Regions from separate parts of the Pseudoalteromonas sp. NZS37 genome, predicted to be linked through region 4. Evidence: predicted binding sites of a transcription regulator. Region 4 holds the regulator's gene; each other region holds the start of a gene.
What was found. The regulator MetJ, encoded in region 4, represses methionine synthesis genes. The targets are predictions, from matches to a motif close to TAGACGTCTAGACGTCTA.
Positions count from the first base shown of each region.

Region 1: the regulator MetJ is predicted to act here: its motif matches at 3,173-3,190, upstream of metK (methionine adenosyltransferase).
Region 2: the regulator MetJ is predicted to act here: its motif matches at 2,241-2,258, upstream of I6F47_RS12980 (homoserine O-succinyltransferase).
Region 3: the regulator MetJ is predicted to act here: its motif matches at 2,984-3,001, upstream of I6F47_RS01325 (methylenetetrahydrofolate reductase).

Region 1 covers NZ_JADYXL010000006.1:1,523-6,579, forward strand. The annotation lists gene rpiA (ribose-5-phosphate isomerase RpiA) at 1-527, opposite strand, end outside; gene I6F47_RS12525 (5-formyltetrahydrofolate cyclo-ligase) at 581-1,177, opposite strand; gene I6F47_RS12530 (hypothetical protein) at 1,196-1,744, opposite strand; gene metK (methionine adenosyltransferase) at 1,920-3,071, opposite strand; gene tkt (transketolase) at 3,376-5,057, shown strand, end outside.
Region 2 covers NZ_JADYXL010000006.1:104,241-109,297, forward strand. The annotation lists gene I6F47_RS12970 (PilZ domain-containing protein) at 1-270, opposite strand, end outside; gene ettA (energy-dependent translational throttle protein EttA) at 427-2,100, opposite strand; gene I6F47_RS12980 (homoserine O-succinyltransferase) at 2,324-3,271, shown strand; gene I6F47_RS12985 (homocysteine S-methyltransferase family protein) at 3,261-4,334, shown strand; gene metH (methionine synthase) at 4,344-5,057, shown strand, end outside.
Region 3 covers NZ_JADYXL010000001.1:299,311-304,367, forward strand. The annotation lists gene I6F47_RS01320 (M16 family metallopeptidase) at 1-2,794, opposite strand, end outside; gene I6F47_RS01325 (methylenetetrahydrofolate reductase) at 3,045-4,001, shown strand; gene I6F47_RS01330 (sensor domain-containing diguanylate cyclase) at 4,332-5,057, opposite strand, start outside.
Region 4 covers NZ_JADYXL010000001.1:698,189-703,245, forward strand. The annotation lists gene metL (bifunctional aspartate kinase/homoserine dehydrogenase II) at 1-636, opposite strand, end outside; gene metB (cystathionine gamma-synthase) at 642-1,889, opposite strand; gene metJ (met regulon transcriptional regulator MetJ) at 2,179-2,499, shown strand; gene I6F47_RS03145 (malic enzyme-like NAD(P)-binding protein) at 2,582-3,823, opposite strand; gene rpmE (50S ribosomal protein L31) at 4,518-4,733, opposite strand; gene priA (primosomal protein N') at 4,964-5,057, shown strand, end outside.

The DNA.
Region 1 (5,057 bases), on a different contig from region 4:
ATTTTTAAGTTAAATACATCTAATATAACGTTACCGTTATCGGTAACTACGCCTTGGCGATAAACAGGGTCACCACCAAGCTTTAATAATTCTCGTGCAACGTAGCTGCGAGCCATTGGAATAACTTCTACCGGAAGCGGGAAGTCGCCTAATGTTTTTACTAATTTGGTGTCATCTACAATGCACACAAATTGTTTAGCTACAGCGGCTACTATTTTTTCGCGAGTAAGGGCTGCACCGCCACCTTTAATCATTTCGTTTTGATCGTTTATTTCGTCAGCGCCGTCAACGTATACATCTAAAGCAGCAACGTTATTAAGCTCAAATACTTCAATACCTAACGCTTGTAGGCGCTCGGTTGAGGCTTCTGAGCTTGATACAGCGCCTACAATAGTGTCCTTTACTGAACCAAGGGCATCAATAAAGTGATTAACAGTAGAGCCTGTACCCACACCTACAATAGTGTTTTCTTTTACAAACTCGAGTGCTGCCCAAGCAGCTGCTTTTTTTAATTCATCTTGTGTCATTGCTTTGTGCTCATGTATGTCAGAAATATGCGGTTAGTAATCAAATTTAATTGTTACCAACAGTATGTTTTATCTGGGGTGATAATGGTTTTAAGTGGTACATCCCACGACTCGATTGGTAGAGCCTCAACTTTTTGGCATTCATGTGCAAGGCCAATTAGTTGTGGTTTTTGCCAATTTTGTTCGTGTAAACGTGCCAATGTCCGGTCGTAAAACCCACCTCCCATTCCTAGGCGATTACCTTGTTTATCAAATGCAACTAATGGCATAAGGAGGTAATCAAGCACTGGTAATGGGCATATTTGAGAGCAGTTCAGCTTAGGCTCCAAGATACCATAGCGATTTGCTCTCATGGGTGAGTTTTTCTCATAGCGCTGAAATAGTAAATTAGCGCCATTGAATGGGTGTATTATAGGTAGGTAAACGGTATGGTTTAAACTCCATAATTCTTTAATTAACAATGAGGTGTCTATCTCCCCATCGTTACTTAAGTAAATGGCAATATGCTTTGAATTCGTTGTTTTTTCGCTTTTTAAATGTTGAATAAAATTCATTTTTAGCGATTGCGCAGCAATTATTTGCTGATTATTTGACAAGTTTTTACGGGTATTACGAATTTCTGCTCTTATTTTTGCGCGTTTATTGCTCATTAAATTAATTAACCATTCTTAAAAAGAGAATAAATCGGGGAAAATTAAAAAAACAGCCAGTACGACTAGCAAAATGGTGGCAGTCGCAATCAATGAATATAAAAGTAAGTTACTGCGTTTTTTAGGAGGCGCTAAATCATCATCTAGCATTAGATCGTCACCTTGCCATTCGTCAATACTTTCGTCTGGTGCTTTTAACTGAGCTTCAGGAAGGCGTTGCTCTAACTCGTCTAACTTTTCTTCAAGGCGAATTAAGCTGCTAGTGATGTAATCGAGTGCATCAAAAATACGTTCATCACGTTGATTGTTATTTGCAGCAGGGGTTGAGCCATTTTGAATGATGTTTGAAACAGCTTGAAGCTTACTTTTAATGCCTAAGCCTGCTAGTAACTTAGCCTGTTTTAACGCTTTGTCTTTATCGCTTGGTGCAAACAGCGGCTTACCTTTAAAAAAAAGAGCTACTTTTTCATCTGACGTTTTTAATTTTGCAGCTAAATTTGTACATGCTGTTTTTATGTCAACGTTATCGGCAAGTCCTGCAAATATAACGCGAAAGTTATCGGCCATTTAACTGTCCCTAAAGCTTTTATAATGAAATGAGTATATACCTAAAGTACAAAAGAATTCGAGGTCGATTTAATAGTTATTTTGTAGACGCGCTACAAACAATATAGCGAATAAGTTTTAGATGCAAAAACGGCCCTTAAAAGGGCCGTTTTTAATTTACTACAACAATTTTGGCTTAAAGGCCAGCAGCTGCGCGAAGTGCGTCTGCTTTATCTGTACGTTCCCAAGGGAATTCGTCACGACCAAAGTGGCCGTAAGCCGCTGTAGGAAGGTAGATAGGGCGCTCTAAATCAAGCATTTGAATTAAGCCGTAAGGGCGCAGGTCAAAATGTTCACGAATAAGCTCGATTAAACGGCTTTCTTCTAGCTTGCTTGTACCAAACGTTTCAACGCTGATAGAAGTAGGCTCTGCAACACCAATTGCGTAAGAAACTTGTAGCTCACACTTGTCAGCAAGACCAGCAGCAACAATGTTTTTAGCAACGTAACGTGCAGCGTATGCTGCTGAACGGTCAACTTTTGATGGATCTTTACCAGAGAATGCACCACCACCGTGACGAGCCATACCACCGTATGTATCTACAATGATTTTACGACCAGTTAAACCACAGTCACCCATTGGTCCGCCAATAACAAAGCGACCTGTTGGGTTAATGAAAAACTTAGTTGCACTTGTGATAAGTTCTGCAGGAAGTACCGGCTTGATGATTGTTTCCATCACAGCTTCTACTAAATCTTTTTGCGAAATGTCTTCGCTGTGCTGAGTAGAAAGTACAACAGCATCAATACCTACAGGTTTGCCATTTTCGTATGCAAAAGTAACTTGAGATTTTGCATCTGGACGTAACCAATTAAGCTCGCCGCTTTTACGAACCTCAGCTTGGCGCTGTACTAAACGGTGTGAGTAAGTAATTGGAGCAGGCATTAGTACTTCTGTTTCGTTACATGCGTAACCAAACATTAAGCCTTGGTCGCCAGCGCCTTGCTCTTCTGGGCTAGTACGGTCAACACCTTGGTTAATGTCAGGAGACTGTTTACCAATAGTGTTTAAAATTGCACATGAATCGGCATCAAAGCCCATGTCTGAATTTGTGTAGCCAATGTCACGAATTGTTTTACGTGTAATTTCTTCGATATCAACCCATGCGCTAGTAGTGATTTCACCACCAACCATAACCATACCGGTTTTTACGTAAGTTTCGCATGCAACACGGGCATGAGAGTCTTGCTCTAGGATAGCATCAAGTACCGCATCAGAGATTTGATCGGCGATTTTATCCGGATGACCTTCAGAAACTGATTCAGAAGTAAATAAATGTTTTGCCATTGTAATTCTGCTCACAAATATTGCGCTTCACAAACGTCGGTATTAGCGCTAAAAAATTAAGGGGCGTATTTTATCGAAAACAAAACACCTTGCATAGTGTTTTTACGCCTAGACGTCTAAATAAAATTACTAATAACTTTTTGGTCTTAAAAAATATTCATAATGCCTCACTTTTATAGGGTTTTTAATTGCACACAGCCCCCACAATAAGTAAGAATGGTCGGTATAAACGAACCCAAGTTACTTGGGTGCATAAACAAACACATAAATACCCGCGCAAATACACATAAAGGTAGGAGAATTCATGCCATCTCGCAAAGAACTTGCAAATGCTATTCGCGTCTTGTCAATGGACGCAGTACAAAAGGCCAAATCTGGTCACCCTGGAGCCCCTATGGGCATGGCTGATATCGCAGAAGTATTATGGCGCGATTATCTAAAACATAACCCAACGAATCCAGAGTGGGCTGACCGTGACAGATTTATTCTTTCAAACGGCCACGGTTCAATGCTTATCTATTCTCTATTGCACCTAAGTGGTTACGACTTACCACTGGACGAAATTAAAAACTTCCGTCAAATGCATTCTAAAACACCAGGTCACCCTGAATATGGTTATGCACCAGGAATCGAAACTACTACGGGCCCATTAGGTCAAGGGATCACAAATGCCGTAGGTATGGCAATTGCTGAAAAAGCGCTAGCTGCACAGTTTAACCGTGAAGGTCACGATATTGTTGATCACTTTACCTATGCATTTATGGGCGATGGCTGCCTTATGGAAGGTATTTCTCATGAAGCAGGTTCACTTGCAGGCACATTAGGTCTGGGTAAACTTGTTGCATTTTGGGATGACAACGGCATCTCAATCGATGGCGAAGTAGAAGGTTGGTTTACAGATGATACACCAGCTCGCTTTAAAGCATACGGTTGGCATGTAATTAGTGGTGTTGATGGCCACGACAGCGATGCTGTAAGTGCTGCAATAGCAGAAGCAAAAAGCGTTACCGATAAACCTTCACTAATTTGTTGTAAAACAATTATTGGTTACGGCTCACCTAATAAATCAGGTAGCCATGATTGTCACGGTGCTCCACTAGGTGATGACGAAATTAAAGCATCTCGCGAATTTTTAGGTTGGACTGGCGATGCTTTCGAAATTCCTGATGATATTTACGCACAGTGGGATGGCAAAGAAAAAGGCAAGCAGCTTGAATCAAGCTGGGACGAAAAATTTGCAGCATACGCAAAAGCATACCCAGAGCTTGCAACTGAATACAAACGTCGTATTAATAACGAACTGCCTGGCGATTGGGCTGCAAAATCACAAGCGTACATTGAGCAATTACAAGCAAACCCTGCAAACCCAGCGTCTCGTAAAGCATCACAAAATGCATTAAATGCGTTTGGTCCGTTATTACCAGAATTTATGGGTGGCTCAGCCGATTTAGCTGGCTCAAACTTAACTATTTGGGATGGCTCTAAAGGTTTAACACGCGATGATGCAAGCGGTAACTACATTTATTACGGTGTGCGTGAGTTTGGTATGTCGGCAATTATGAATGGTATTGCCCTTCATAAAGGCTTTATTCCTTACGGTGCTACGTTCTTAATGTTTGTTGAATATGCAAAAAATGCTGTACGTATGGCTGCATTAATGAAGCAACCAAGCATTTTTGTATACACGCACGATTCAATCGGCCTAGGTGAAGATGGCCCAACTCACCAACCAGTAGAGCAAATTGCAAGCATGCGTTTAACGCCTAACTTATACAACTGGCGTCCATGTGACCAAGTTGAGTCGGCAATTGCATGGCAACAAGCTATTGAGCGTAAAGACGGTCCTACATCGCTTATCTTTACTCGCCAAGGTCTTGAGCAACAAGCACGTGACGCACAGCAATTAGCAGACGTTAAAAAGGGTGGTTACATCCTTAGCTGTGACGGCAATCCAGAGATTATCTTTATTGCGACGGGCTCTGAAGT
Region 2 (5,057 bases), on a different contig from region 4:
GTCTATATCAATATGGTGGCATTTTAAACCAATATGATCTGCTTCTATATGGCACACCACAACCTCCATTTTTATTTCTATTTCGCTTTGAGGAAGTATAAAACGCAGTATTGCATTAGAATTAGTGTTACTTATAAAAGCATCGCACTTAGTAATTAATGCGCCATGTAAAGATACATCAAGTAATTTACATGGGTATTGGTGATCATTAAAAATTACTTGTGCATCGGTTGAAAATAAAACACGAGAAAACTGACGACGATTTTGCATAACCTAATTTAGCCTTACTGTTTTTATAATAAATTAAGCATAGCGGGTAATTCTCTACATGCTAGCAGGATATGCTCCTGTAATGCTGGTGGCATAAAAAAGCCCCGCATAAATGCAGGGCTTAGTATTACAGTAATAAATTAGCTAAAGTAAATATTAACCAATTTTTTTGTACTTAATACGTTTAGGTTCAGTTGCTGCTGCACCAAGTGTTTTTTTAAGCCACTCTTCGTATTCAGTATAGTTACCATCAAAAAAGTTAATTTGACCTTCGTCGCGGTAATCTAAAATGTGCGTAGCAATACGGTCAAGGAACCAACGGTCATGCGAGATACACATTACACAACCAGGGAACTCTAAAATAGCGTTCTCTAGTGCGCGTAGTGTTTCAACGTCCAAGTCATTGGTTGGCTCATCGAGTAGTAACACATTGCCGCCAGCTTTTAATAACTTAGCAAGGTGTAAACGGTTACGCTCACCACCTGATAGGTCTTTAACAAACTTTTGCTGATCGTTACCTTTAAAGTTAAAGCGACTTACATACGCACGGCTTTGGAACTCAAAGTTACCAATTTTTAGTACGTCTTGACCGTCTGATATTTCTTGGAAAACAGTTTTGCTTTCGTCCATACCGTCGCGGAACTGATCAACAGTAGCAAGGTGTACGCTTTCGCCAACGGTAATGCTACCGCTGTCTTGCTTTTGCTCACCACTGATCATTTTAAACAGCGTTGATTTACCCGCGCCATTAGCACCAATAATGCCCACAATGGCACCTTTTGGCATGCTAAAGCTTAAATCGTCAATTAAAACGCGGTCACCAAAACTCTTACGAAGATTCGTTACTTCAAGTACTTGATCCCCTAAGCGCGGGCCAGGTGGAATAAACATCTCGTTAGTTTCGTTACGTTTTTGGTAATCAGACTGCTGCATTTCAGTAAACTGAGCCATACGTGCTTTTGACTTAGCTTGGCGACCTTTAGGGTTTGAACGAACCCATTCAAGTTCTTGCGCAATTGATTTTTGACGTGCTTTTTCAGATTTTTGTTCTTGCTGTAAGCGCGCATCTTTTTGTTCAAGCCAAGAAGAGTAGTTACCTTCCCATGGAATACCTTCACCACGGTCAAGCTCCAATATCCAACCCGCTACATTATCAAGGAAGTAACGGTCATGCGTTACCGCCACAACAGTGCCTTCGTAATCGTGTAAGAAGCGCTCTAACCATGCAACCGACTCAGCATCCAAGTGGTTAGTTGGTTCATCGAGAATAAGCATGTCTGGTTTTTCAAGCAGTAATCGACATATAGCAACACGACGACGCTCACCACCTGAAAGGTGCTCAATTTTAGCATCCCATTCTGGCAGACGAAGTGCATCAGCAGCACGCTCTAAAACGTTGTCGATGTTATGACCATCGTGCGCCTGAATAACAGCTTCAAGTTCGCCTTGCTCTTTTGCAAGTGCGTCAAAGTCAGCGTCTTCCATGGCGTATTCGTTATACACTTCGTCAAGACGTTTAAGTGCGTGTTTAACTTCGCCAACAGCTTCTTCAACTATTTCACGAACTGTTTTGCTTTCGTCTAAAACAGGCTCTTGCGGTAAATAACCAATTTTTGTACCAGGCTGAGGATGTGCATCACCTTCAAAATCTTGGTCAACACCGGCCATAATACGTAGTAACGTAGATTTACCAGAACCGTTTAAACCAAGCACACCAATTTTAGCGCCAGGAAAAAAGTGTAACGAAATATCTTTTAAGATAGTGCGCTTAGGTGGCACAACCTTAGATACTCGACTCATCGAGAATATAAATTTATCAGGTAAAACCATGGAGGAAAGCCTTCAAATAATAATAAAAATTTCAATGTTGTATTGTAGTGGCTGACAGGTGAAACAGTCAACGAATGGCGGGTTTTAAAGCACTAAAGCATGCTTGTAAGTAAAGTATAAAATCATGAATAAATTTCATTTAGACATCTATACATCTAGAGGTTGATATTTTTTACTTTCAGTTCATAATTAACTTTCGGTTTTTATGAGCAGGAGTAAAAATATGCCAATTACAGTAAAAGACGAGTTGCCGGCAATTGCACGTTTACGTCAAGAAAACGTATTTGTAATGCCAAAAACACGTGCAAAAACGCAAGAAATACGCCCAATGCGTTTGGCTATTTTAAACTTAATGCCTAATAAAGTAGAAACCGAAGTTCAGTTTATTCGTTTGCTTGCCAACTCGCCTTTGCAAGTAAATGTAGAACTACTGCGCCTCGATACTCACCGCAGTAGCAGTAATTCAGAAGAGCACCTTGATACCTTTTATCGTTATTTTTCTGAGGTTAAAGACAACAATTACGATGCATTAATTGTAACCGGCGCGCCACTTGCCCATTTAGAATACGACGATGTAGCGTATTGGGATGAGTTAAAGGTCATTATAGATTGGGCTGAGCAACACGTTACCTCTACGTTATTTTCGTGCTGGGCAGCACATGCAGCGTTATATCACCGTTACAATTTAAAGCGTGATTTAAAAGACGACAAACTGTGTGGTGTATTTACCCACCAATGTTACTTTGATCACGGCGCACTGACTCGCGGGTTCGACGACACCTTTTTAGTACCGCACTCACGTTATGGTCACATTGATATAAATAAAATAAACGCCTGCGATGAGCTAGTTGTACTGGCTGGTTCTGAGCGAGTAGGGGCTTACTTACTTAAAAATAAATCGGGTAGCCAAGTGTTTATAACCGGTCATCCTGAGTACGACGCCGACTCGCTAAAAGCAGAATACGACCGCGATTGTAAAAAAAGCCCTAATGCACCAAAACCCGAAAATTACTTTCCGGATGACGATGCAACCAAACAACCTTCAAAAACGTGGCAAAGCCATGCTTTTTTACTTTTTTCGAACTGGTTAAATTACTACGTGTACCAAACCACACCGTATGATATTAATTTAGTTAGCCAAGACGTGAGGACTAACAACTATGCCGAATAACGCTCCTACAAATAATAAGCAAGCCGAAATAAGCGCCGCATTAAAAGAACGCATTTTAATTTTAGATGGCGCTATGGGCACCATGATCCAAGATCATAAGCTAGAAGAAGAAGACTATCGCGGAGAGCGTTTTAAAGACTGGCATGTATTAATTAAAGGCAATAACGATTTATTAAGCCTAACCAAGCCTGATTTAATCACTGATATTCATCGTGGTTTTTTATCAGCGGGCGCCGATATTATCGAAACCAACACGTTTAACTCGACCACTATTTCGATGGAAGATTACGACATGGCAAGCCTAAGCCGTGAAATAAACCGAGAGTCGGCTAAATTAGCACGCGCCATTTGTGATGAATTTACGGCTAAAACGCCAGAAAAACCGCGTTATGTAGCCGGTGTTTTAGGGCCGACATCTAAAACGTGTTCAATTTCGCCAGACGTAAACGATCCGGGTTACCGAAATGTCACCTTTGATAAGCTGGTTACTGCGTATATTGAATCAACACTTGCATTAATGGAAGGCGGCGCCGATTTAATACTAATCGAAACTATATTCGATACCCTTAATGCAAAAGCCGCCTCGTTTGGCGTTGAAGAAGCCTTTGAGCAAGCAGGGCGTAAATTACCAGTTATGATTTCGGGTACTATTACCGACGCCTCTGGTCGTACGCTTTCGGGGCAAACAACCGAAGCATTTTATAATTCTATTCGCCATATTAAGCCTATTTCGATTGGTCTAAACTGTGCGCTTGGTCCTGATTTACTGCGCCAGTATGTAGAAGAGTTATCGCGCGTGTGCGAAACCTTTACATCGGTACATCCTAATGCGGGCTTACCAAATGAGTTTGGTGAATACGACTTAGAAGCGGGCGATATGGCAACCGAAATTATCGATTGGGGTAAATCGGGCTTTATTAATATAGTAGGCGGATGCTGTGGCACCACGCCTGCGCATATTCGCGCTTTTGCAAAAGGTTTAGCGGGCGTTAAACCACGCCAACTACCAGAGCTTGAAGTACGCATGCGTTTATCAGGCCTTGAAGCCTGTAACTTAAATTAAGGAGCCAGCATGACCCAACAAATAGCAGTATTTACTAATGTCGGCGAACGTACCAATGTAACGGGTTCTGCCATGTTTAAACGTTTAATCATGGAAGAAGACTTTGAAGCCGCGCTAACAGTGGCACGCGAACAAGTAGAAAATGGCGCACAGGTTATTGATATAAACATGGACGAAGCCATGTTGGACTCAAAAGCCGCCATGGTTAAGTTTTTAAACTTAATAGCCTCAGAGCCTGATATTTCTCGCGTACCAATTATGGTCGACTCCTCAAAATGGGAAGTAATAGAAGCAGGCTTAAAGTGTATTCAAGGCAAGGCAATTGTTAACTCAATATCGCTAAAAGAGGGCGAAGAGCCGTTTATTCGCCAAGCTAAAATAATAAAACGCTTTGGTGCAGCCGCTGTTGTAATGGCGTTTGATACCGACGGGCAAGCCGACACGGCAGACCGTAAGTTCGCAATATGTGCGCGCAGTTATAAAATATTGGTAGAAGACATTGGCTTTGCGCCAGAAGATATTATATTCGACCCTAATATATTTGCCGTAGCCACCGGTATTGAAGAGCACGATAACTACGCCGTAGAATTTATTGAAGGCACTCGCCGTATTAAGCAAAATTTGCCGCACTGTAAAGTGTCGGGCGGTGTATCAAATGTATCGTTTTCGTTTAGGGGTAATAACCCCGTACGTGAAGCCATTCACTCGGTGTTTTTATATCAC
Region 3 (5,057 bases), 400 kb from region 4:
CTAATTCGGCAGGTTTATTCGTGTTGTAAATCATTGGCGATGTTTGCTGCGATGCCAAACGTTTTTGCATATCAGCGCCGTCACCAGTAATAAATACATAGTGAACATTGTCTGTTTGTAAGTTTTCTTTAATAACGCGATTTACATCAGCAAGCGTTAGCGTTTTAAGTTTGTTAGTTACGTAACTTACAAAGCTATCTGTGTTGTAAAATTCGCTATCAAGCGCGTAACCTAATTGGCGATTTTGACTTGCGACCATTTGCGGCACAAAGTTAATTAAAAAGTTACGCGTTGCTTCAAAGTCATCTTCGCTCATACCATTTTTAATTAGCTTATCAAGCTCAAATAAGGCTGTACGAGTTGCAAAGTGCGCATCGTTATTAGAGCGAAGTGGGCGTAACCACACTTGAAATATTTGCTCTGAGCGCCCTAGGTTTGCATCAGGTTTGGTTTGAAACATACCACGTGGAAAGTATTCAATGTATGCGTAATCGCCATAGTTCATGCCGCGAGTTTCACGAATGCGCTCATATAAAAAGCTGTTAGAACTACGGTGCTCACCAAAGTACGAACGCACAAGCCAAAGGGCTGTCCAGTCTTCGCTACTTCTTATCGTATCAATAGGGAAACCAAACGATACCGCTGTCGATTGCGCCGATTTTTCTACAATCGTTGCATGATGACCTTTAAGCACTGGCGCATCAGGAATGCTTAAACGGCTTTGCTCACCTTTTGGTAGCGTTGCAAAATCGCTCATCATTTTAGCTTTAAGCTTTGCAGGTACAGCCCCAATTAAACCAACCGTGAGTTTAGATTGCGTAAGCTCGCTGTTATAAAACGCTTTAACATCATCTAGCGTCAACGCTTCTAAATCCGAAATATCACCATAGTTGTAGCTTTCGTAAGGGTGATTTTTGTAAAGTGCACTGTAGAGTACTTCTTTGCCTAGCTCTTCATCGTTAGATGCTTTTAAGCCTGATTTAATACCGTCGATCATTTCTTTTTTAAGGCGCTTAAAGTCATCGTCTCTAAAACCTGGGTTTAGTAATTGATCGCTCACAAGTGTATACCACTGCGCCGCATTATCTTTATGGATACGCCCTTGGAACGACAGCATTTCTTTATCTATTTGATAGCCAAAGCTACCCGCAAGCGGATAAAGTGCTTTTTGAATATCTTTATAGCTTGTCGCCTCTGAGCCACCTTGTGCAAGCATAGCCGCAGTTAACGCAGCAACACCTTTTTTGCCTTGTGGGTCGGCAGCCGCACCGGTATTGAATAAAAAGTTAACATCAATTAATGGCGAGCCATTCGTTTTATCAAGTACTTTAAATACAGGTGCCGCAGGTGCTTGTTTAAGCTTTGCAGTAAGCGCATTTAAATCAACTTCTTGCTCGAAACCTGGGGCTTTATCAAGTGCCGACATCGTTAATGTGGTACGTGCGTTATCGGTAAAGTATTTATTAGCAACGGCTTTAATATCTGCGCTGGTAATATTATCTGCCGATTTATATAGCTGGTTTATAACTTCAGGATCGCGCTCAAAATGCATGTAGCTGGCAAGAGTTGATGCAATCGCTTGCGATGAATCCAAGCCATTAATAAAGCTGTATTTAAGGTTCGATTTTAAATCACTCAACTTTTGCTCATCAACAAGCTCAGTGCGTGCTTTTGCATAAGTGCGGTTAATGGCATCGCGCGCAGTGGCTAAATCGTCTGCGTTTTCTACTTTAACAAATACGTGTAATAAACCCGGATCTTTAGTCTCAGGGTTATAAGTAAACATTTGGCTGGCAATTTGTTTGTCGACCACTAGCTCTTGATATAAATCTGAATTATTTGAAAAATAAAGCTGTGAGATTAAATCAAGCGCCGCTCTGTCTTTTTTAGCAGGCTCCCACGCAGCGCCTTTGTACGATACAAGTAACCAATGCCCTGGTAGCGCTTCATCTTGCTGGTGCAAATATTTTGGTGCTTGTTGAACAGGCTCTGCTTTAATGTCGGCAACATAGTTACCCTTTTTCCAGCTGCCCCAATGCTTTTTAACCATTGCCATTGTTGCTTGTGGATCTACATCGCCCACAATAACAAGTGACACATACTCAGGCTTATAAAACTTAGCAAAAAATTCTTTCCCGTACGCCATTTGATCAGGCATGGCTTCTATGTCTTTAAAAAAGCCCATAGTGGTGTGTTTATAAGTGTGCTTATCAAACGCTTCTTCGCGCACAGCGCTTAATAATTTACGAATTGGGCTCGCGTTGTTTTTTAAGTACTCACCTTTTACCGTTTGCGCTTCGGTTCTAAATTGCTCTTCGGTGTAGGTTAAATTTTGAAAAATATCAGCTTCAAGCTCAAGTACTTTATCAAGATGCTGTTTTGAAAAATTTAAATGGTAGTTTGTAAAATCGTTTGTTGTATAAGCGCGGTTATCAACACCTGAATTTTTTAATATGTCTGAATACACATCTTCAGGGTATTTTTGTGAGCCTTTAAACATCATGTGTTCAAAAAAGTGAGCAAAGCCTGTTTTGCCCTCTTCAACTTCGTTACGCGATCCAACCGATACCGGAATTTGCAGCGACACTACATCAGGGTAATCGGTTTTAACAACCATGACACGTAAGCCGTTTTCTAGCTCTTCAATTAAATAATCTTGCGAAAAAACACGATCATCAGCTTTATTTACTTGTTCTTGTTGTGCTGTTGTTTGCGTGCTTTGGTTTTGTTGCATGGCGCAACCTGTTAACGCCAGCGATACCGCTAAGCTGGTTGCTAATAATTTAAATTTCATTGTTGTCCCTTTTTAAATTGAGCAAATTTGTTGTCAGATTTAACTCTTTAATTATGCCCCAAAGCCAATAAATATAAGAGCCCCAAGGGAATTTATTATGTAAACAACTGTGTCAATTATAAATAATGGGAACAAGCACTATGAATAAACATCATGTTAGTTGAAAAACTTTCACTAAATAAATCTATCTAGACGTCTAAATGGCTGCTATATTAAATCCATCAAAACAAACTTAGCTGGAATGAGGATTATGGCTTTATCACTAAAAGAGAAGATAGTGGACACCAATCAAGGTGTTTATCTTATTGGTACTACCCCGCCTAAAATTGGCACCGATAAAGCGCAATTAAAAACCATTGCAGAAAAGCTATTAGGTCGCTTACACGAAATTGAATACGACGGCGTGATAATTTACGACATTCAAGACGAAAGCAGCCGAACCAATCAAGACCGCCCATTTGCGTTTAAACAAACCGTTGATCCGCGTGAATACAGCCATTTACTTCGTAATTTATCTGCACAAGATGTGATTACTTATAAAAGTGTGGCGCAGCGTGGCGTAGGCGAATTTAAAGATTGGCTAAGTGAAACTAAAAACGACTACGATTTACAAAATGTTGTTTTAGTAGGTAGCCCATCATCGATAGGCGATATAAAGCTAAGCCTGCCAGATGCTTATAAAGCGATGGCTGAGCAATCAGATGATTTCTTTTTAGGTGGCGTTACGATTGCCGAGCGCCATTCAAGTAAACGAAATGAGCACGAACGATTAATAGAAAAAACAGCACAAGGCTGTCAGTTTTTTATATCACAAGCTGTTTACGATGCACAAGCTACTATAGAGCTAATTACTAGCTACGCACGTACGTGTAAAGCGCAGGGTATTACACCACAACGTATTATATTAACGTTTACCCCGTGCGGCGGCGAAAAAACCTTAGAATTTATGCAATGGTTGGGTATCTCAGTGCCGGAGGCAACTAAATGGCGCATGCTTGATGCAGACAATACATTAAGCGAATCAGTCCGTATTTGCCGCGAAAACCTCGACTTAATACTTAAAAGCTGTGCGCACCTAGACGTGCCACTGGGCTTAAATATTGAAAGCTTAACAAACCGTAAAGAAGAAATTGATGCGTCAATTAACTTATACCGTTTATTAAAAGCCATTATGGAATTGAACCTTGCGGAAAAGCTAATAGCTTAAAAGCTAGGTTAGAGCTAATTAACACCTTCTTGGCAAGCCTCATGGCTTGCTTTTTTATGTCCGTTCTTTGAAAAATTAATTAATAAATACAAGTAAAGATTTGCAGCTTAAGCTATTTATTGAAGGTGTTTTTGGTTATTACTCTCAAGCCTTTTTAAGGCAAACCCCATCGATGAGCACATAACACCAAGAATTATTCCCTCATTAGATATAAATCTAATGCTAGGGAACGTTTAAAATAAGCTTATTATTGCTAAGGAAAAAATAAAACCTATCGCAGAAAAAACTAGCCAAGTTTGTGTGGCATGAGTCATAACGAACCTCCTTTTATTATTGTGCTTTTTTAGCGAGCTTGTACGCTTGTTTATTTTTATACATTGCGTGGTCTGCATCATTTAATAGCGCTTCAAAGGGCTGCTTTTGTTTATTAGTAAAACTATAACCAATACTAAGCGATAAATCGCAAACGTCTTCTTTGAGTAAGGCTTTTGAATACTCAGTCGAAATTTTATCCATGATGTAGTTAATCTTGCTTTTATCGCTTACTTGCATTACTGCAACAAACTCATCGCCACCTAAGCGCCCTACTATATCAGCATCTCTTAAATGCGTTTTTAGCGTATCTGCCAATATAATTAAGGCTTTGTCGCCCACTTCATGTCCGCAGGTGTCGTTTAATTTTTTAAAGTCGTTTATATCGATAAACAAACAACACACGTCAAAGCCTAAACGTAGCGCTAAGTTAAGTTTTTGCTGGGCTAATAAGCTAAGTGCTCGGCGGTTATAAATATTCGTTAGTGAGTCTAACATGGCTATTTCGCGCATTTGCTCATAGCTATACACAAGCGCTAGGTCGTCTTCAATTAAATCGCGTAGTTGCTCTATGAGTTCAAAGTATTCATCGGTATAGCTTGTTTTTTTAGTATCTTTTAAACATAACGTACCAAATACTTCGCCTTCAGGCCAATGAATAGGTAAACCTAGGTAGGATTCAACACCATCTTCAACTACTTCTGGTAGGGTGTTCCATGCATCGTTATTGCTTGCATCATTAAC
Region 4 (5,057 bases):
ACATACTTGCTTAGCATTGCAATAATTTGCAAGTAGTGTTGCACTGTAGTCACTGCCATTTCGGCCAAGCGTTACAGTATCGCCTTTGATATCTGCTGCAATAAACCCAGTAACAACATTTATCTTATTAGGCAAAATTAACTGCCCACATTGCTGCGCATTTTGCGCATGCATTAATTCGCCATCATTTAAGGTAAAAAGAGTACGTGCATCTTGAGCGCATGCCTCAATATTTAGCTGCTGTAAATAAGTAGCGAGTAAACGTGCTGACCACAGTTCGCCATGTGCAAGTAATGCAGCCTCTTTTAGCTGCTCAGCTTGAGTAAGTTCTGCAATATAGCTAAGTTCGATACTTAGTGTTTTAAGTGCGCTGCGCTTTAAATCAGCTTGTAATAACTGCTCTATTAAATCACTTTGATGGTTATTTAACTGCAGTAAAATATCAGCTACTGCTTGAGTATCTTGTTTTTGATAGCTTTGCCAAAGTAATACTAGCGTATCGGTTGTCTTACCCGCAGCCGATACCACCACACAGTCGCCCGTCTGAGTATGCCCAATAATTATTTTAGCTACGCTTTGATAGCGCTCACTAGAGCTTAAACTCGAGCCACCAAATTTATGTACACAATTGACCATATTAATCACCAAAGCGCCGGACGGGCTGCACTTAATTTAACGTTACCACCAGGAGTGCCTGCTCCTTTGCCTACACGGCCAACATTTTTATTTTGCCCTGGTTTTACAAGTTCAAACACTCGTTCAAAATCAGCGACTAAATCGTGTATATCTTCAATACCTACCGAAATACGAATAAGCGTATCGCCCACACCCGCCTCTAAACGTGCTGTTGCCTCCATACCTGCGTGCGTCATAGTTGCAGGGTGACAAATTAAGCTCTCTACGCCACCTAGTGACTCAGCTAAACTAAACGTTTTAAGGCTAGTTAAAAATGCTGCAGCGTCATTTATATCGCCTTTAATATCAAAACTAACCATGCCACCAAAACCAAGTTGCTGTGCTTTAGCCAGCTCATGTTGAGGATGTGACTCAAGACCTGGGTAGTAAACTTGGCTTACATATTCAGAGCTTTCAAGGTACTTAGCTATTGCCAGTGCATTTTCTTGATGCTGCCTTAGGCGCACATTTAAAGTACGTAAACCACGAAGCGTTAAATAGCTATCAAAAGGCGCACCCGTAATACCAATGTTATTAGCCCACCAAGCAAGCTCATCGCCTAACTTTTGTGTTGCTGCAATAACAGCGCCGCCTACTACATCTGAGTGTCCGTTAATGTATTTAGTGGTTGAATGCACCACAATATCTACACCAAACTTAATAGGGTTTTGTAAGGCAGGCGACAAAAACGTGTTATCTGCAGCCACCAATGCACCGCATTGCTTAGCCACATCGGTAACCGCTTTAATATCTGTTAAACGAAGTACTGGGTTACTTGGGGTTTCTATCCAAATAAGCTTTGGTTTAATTACTAAAATTTGTTGAAGGCTTTCTTCTTTTGTTAAATCTAATATTTCGAGCTTTAGTAGTCCGCGTTTTTGTAAAGATGTAAATAAACGATAGCTGCCACCATAACAATCATGTGGAATTACTAACGTATCGTCACTATTAAGTAGCTGAGTAGCTAAATGCACGGCAGCCATGCCTGTAGCTGTAATTATGCCACGAGCGCCACCTTCAAGCTTAGCAAGCGTCTCAGCTAAAATATCACGATTAGGATTACCGCTACGACCATAATCATACTCACGCTTAGTATCAAAGTCGGCAAACGAATAAGTAGTCGATAAATAAATTGGCGGTACCACCGCACCATGATGTTTATCAGCATCAACGCCGTTACGTACAGCAATGGTCGCTTTGTTTTTTTCGCTCATATTCGTCACCTGATTAATTTGGATGTTTAGACGTCTAAAAGAGTAAGTTATCCGTTTTGATAAGTCAAAGTATTTTAAAGCTCTAGATGGCTAAAAGTAGAAGGGGCCTCTGCGAATAACACATTTTAGCTCACAAAAGTGTGCTTATCTTTACACCTACAATAGGCTTATTAAGATAGATCGGTATCTATTATTTGACTATCTTTTTTAAATCGATAGAATTTCACGCATATTTACACGCTTTTTATACCGTGTGAGAAATTAATAATCTGAGGCAACGATACATCTTATGGCTAAATGGAATGGTGAGTATATTCACCCATACGCAGAACACGGTAAAAAATCAGAGCAAGTTAAAAAGATCACCGTTTCGATCCCGCTAAATGTATTAAAGGTATTAACTGACGAACGTACACGTCGTCAAATCAATAACCTTCGCCATGCTACAAATAGTGAATTGCTATGTGAGGCATTTTTGCATGCTTTTACTGGCCAACCTTTACCAAATGACGATGACTTACGTAAAGATAACGCCGAAAAAGTGCCAGAAGAAGTTAAAAAAATAATGCAAGAAATGGGTCTAGAAGTACCCGTTTTAAACGAAGAATAAATATTACAAAGACAAAAAAACCTCAGTAATTACTGAGGTTTTTTTATGTCTAAATTTTATTGCATAGCTCTACTGTATAGATTTACTGCATATAGTTTTCAGGTAGCTCAATTTGTGCAACACCTGACTCAATAGCAGCAAGTGCAACAGCTCTTGCTATACGCGGCAGTAAACGTGGATCCATTGGTTTTGGAATAATATACTGCGCACCAAATTCTAGTTTATCTACACCAGCGGCTTTTAAAACTTCTGCAGGTACTGGCTCTTTGGCAATACTTCGAATAGCATCTACTGCAGCAATTTTCATTTCATCGTTAATAGCGCTTGCACGTACATCAAGTGCACCACGGAAAATAAACGGGAAACATAAAACATTATTAACTTGGTTAGGGTAATCAGAGCGTCCTGTTGCCATGATTAAATCGTTGCGTGCGCCGTGCGCAAGTGCAGGATCAATCTCAGGATCTGGATTTGAACATGCAAACACAACTGGTTTTGCAGCCATTAGCTTTAAATCTTCAGCCGCTAATAAGTTAGGGCCAGAAACACCCACAAATACATCCGCATCTGCAATTACATCTTGCAATGTACGCTTATCGGTATTGTTAGCAAAAAGCTGTTTATATTCATTTAAGTCATCGCGGCGGGTATGAATAACACCTTTGCGGTCAAGCATATAAATGTGTTCACGCAGTGCACCACACTTAATTAACAGCTCCATACACGCAACAGCGGCAGCGCCTGCACCTAAACATACAATAATTGCATCTTCAATTGACTTACCTTGTACTTCTAGCGCATTTAACATACCAGCAGCCGTTACAATGGCAGTACCGTGTTGATCATCATGAAAAACAGGAATACTACAACGCTCTATTAATGCTTTTTCTATTTCAAAACACTCTGGTGCTTTAATATCTTCAAGGTTAATACCACCGAATGTGTCGGCAATATTGGCAACCGTATTAATAAAGTCTTCTGTTGTTTTGTGCTTAACTTCAATATCGATAGAATCAAGCCCTGCAAAACGTTTAAACAATAACGCTTTACCTTCCATTACGGGCTTAGACGCTAAAGGACCTAAATTACCAAGGCCTAGAATTGCAGTACCATTAGTAATAACCGCAACCATGTTACCTTTACCAGTATATTTATAAGCATTTGCAGGATCTGCAGCTATTTCACGTACAGGTTCGGCAACACCTGGGCTATACGCAAGTGCAAGATCATGAGCCGTTTCAGCTGGTTTTGTAAGCTCAATGCTAATTTTACCTGGTACGGGATGTGAGTGGTAATGTAGTGCTTGTTCACGAAAGTCAGACATAACGCGATTGTATCCTGCAATTTAAGTTAAAGTGAGAGATGGAGTCTTGGGGTACGATACCCTTATTATTTTTAAATTCCAAGCAATATCAGGTCTATCCTGTTATATGCTATATCCTATAATTTTAAGAGGTTTTTCAGTAACTTTGCAGGATTATATCAACATTTAATAAATAAAAATTCACCTAAAAAGTAAGTTTTAAGGTGCTTTTATGCCTATCAAAATCTTATAAAATGTATACTTAAAGTATCAGCATAAACTTAGAATAACAGCCTACTACCCTACTTTAAAAACAGATAAGCCCACGTTAGCTACTTTTATCAACCTAGTTAAAAATTGTACTATTTAAAATATAGAGAATATCTATCGATTTGTCTGTAAAGGATTATGCATACTCAGAATAAGAATAGGAATAGGAAATAGTTATGCAAAAGGAGGGGATCGTTAAAATCAACGAAATAATACCAATCTGCTTATATATGGGGTCTATTTAACGTTAAGAAAATTACGCTAGAACTAGGCTAAAATTTTTGTATCTAGTTGTTCTAAATAAAAATTTTTTAACGACGTTATAGTGCAATTTAATTCGTTAAATTGCTCAAAGATTTATGCAGGTTGGTATAAGATAATAAATAACAAATTTTAGGCACAAAAAAAGCACCCTAAGGTGCTTTTTTTAACTAAACAGCAATAATTACTTCTTGCTGGCAAGTGCACCGAAGCGCTTGTTGAAGCGATCAACACGTCCGCCAGTGTCTAAAACTTTTTGCTTACCAGTGTAAAACGGGTGACACGCAGAACATACGTCTAAGTGAATGTCTTTACAAAGAGTTGAGCTAGTTTCGAATTTATTTCCACATGAACATGTTGCAGAAATTACTTCGTACTTAGGGTGAATACCTTCTTTCATAGGAACCTCTAGTTAAGGCCGCATCGCTCTCCAAACCCGGAGTTTGGCACCATACGTCGTTAAAACAAATTTGTTGGTGGCGGATTTTATCCAACAACCTCCCCCCACACAAGTATTTATTTATATTTTTGCCAAAAAAGTGAACAATCTCTGTCTCAAGCGCTATTGCTAGTAGGTTTTTAGCGTTATTTTTAGTACATTACAGCATTAATTTTACGGGTTGAGTTGTTATGAGTTTTGTTGAAGTTGCTATTAAAGTCCCGCTTCCACGCACCTTTGATTATAAAATAGAAGAACAGCTCAGTGGCTTATCAACTCCTTTAC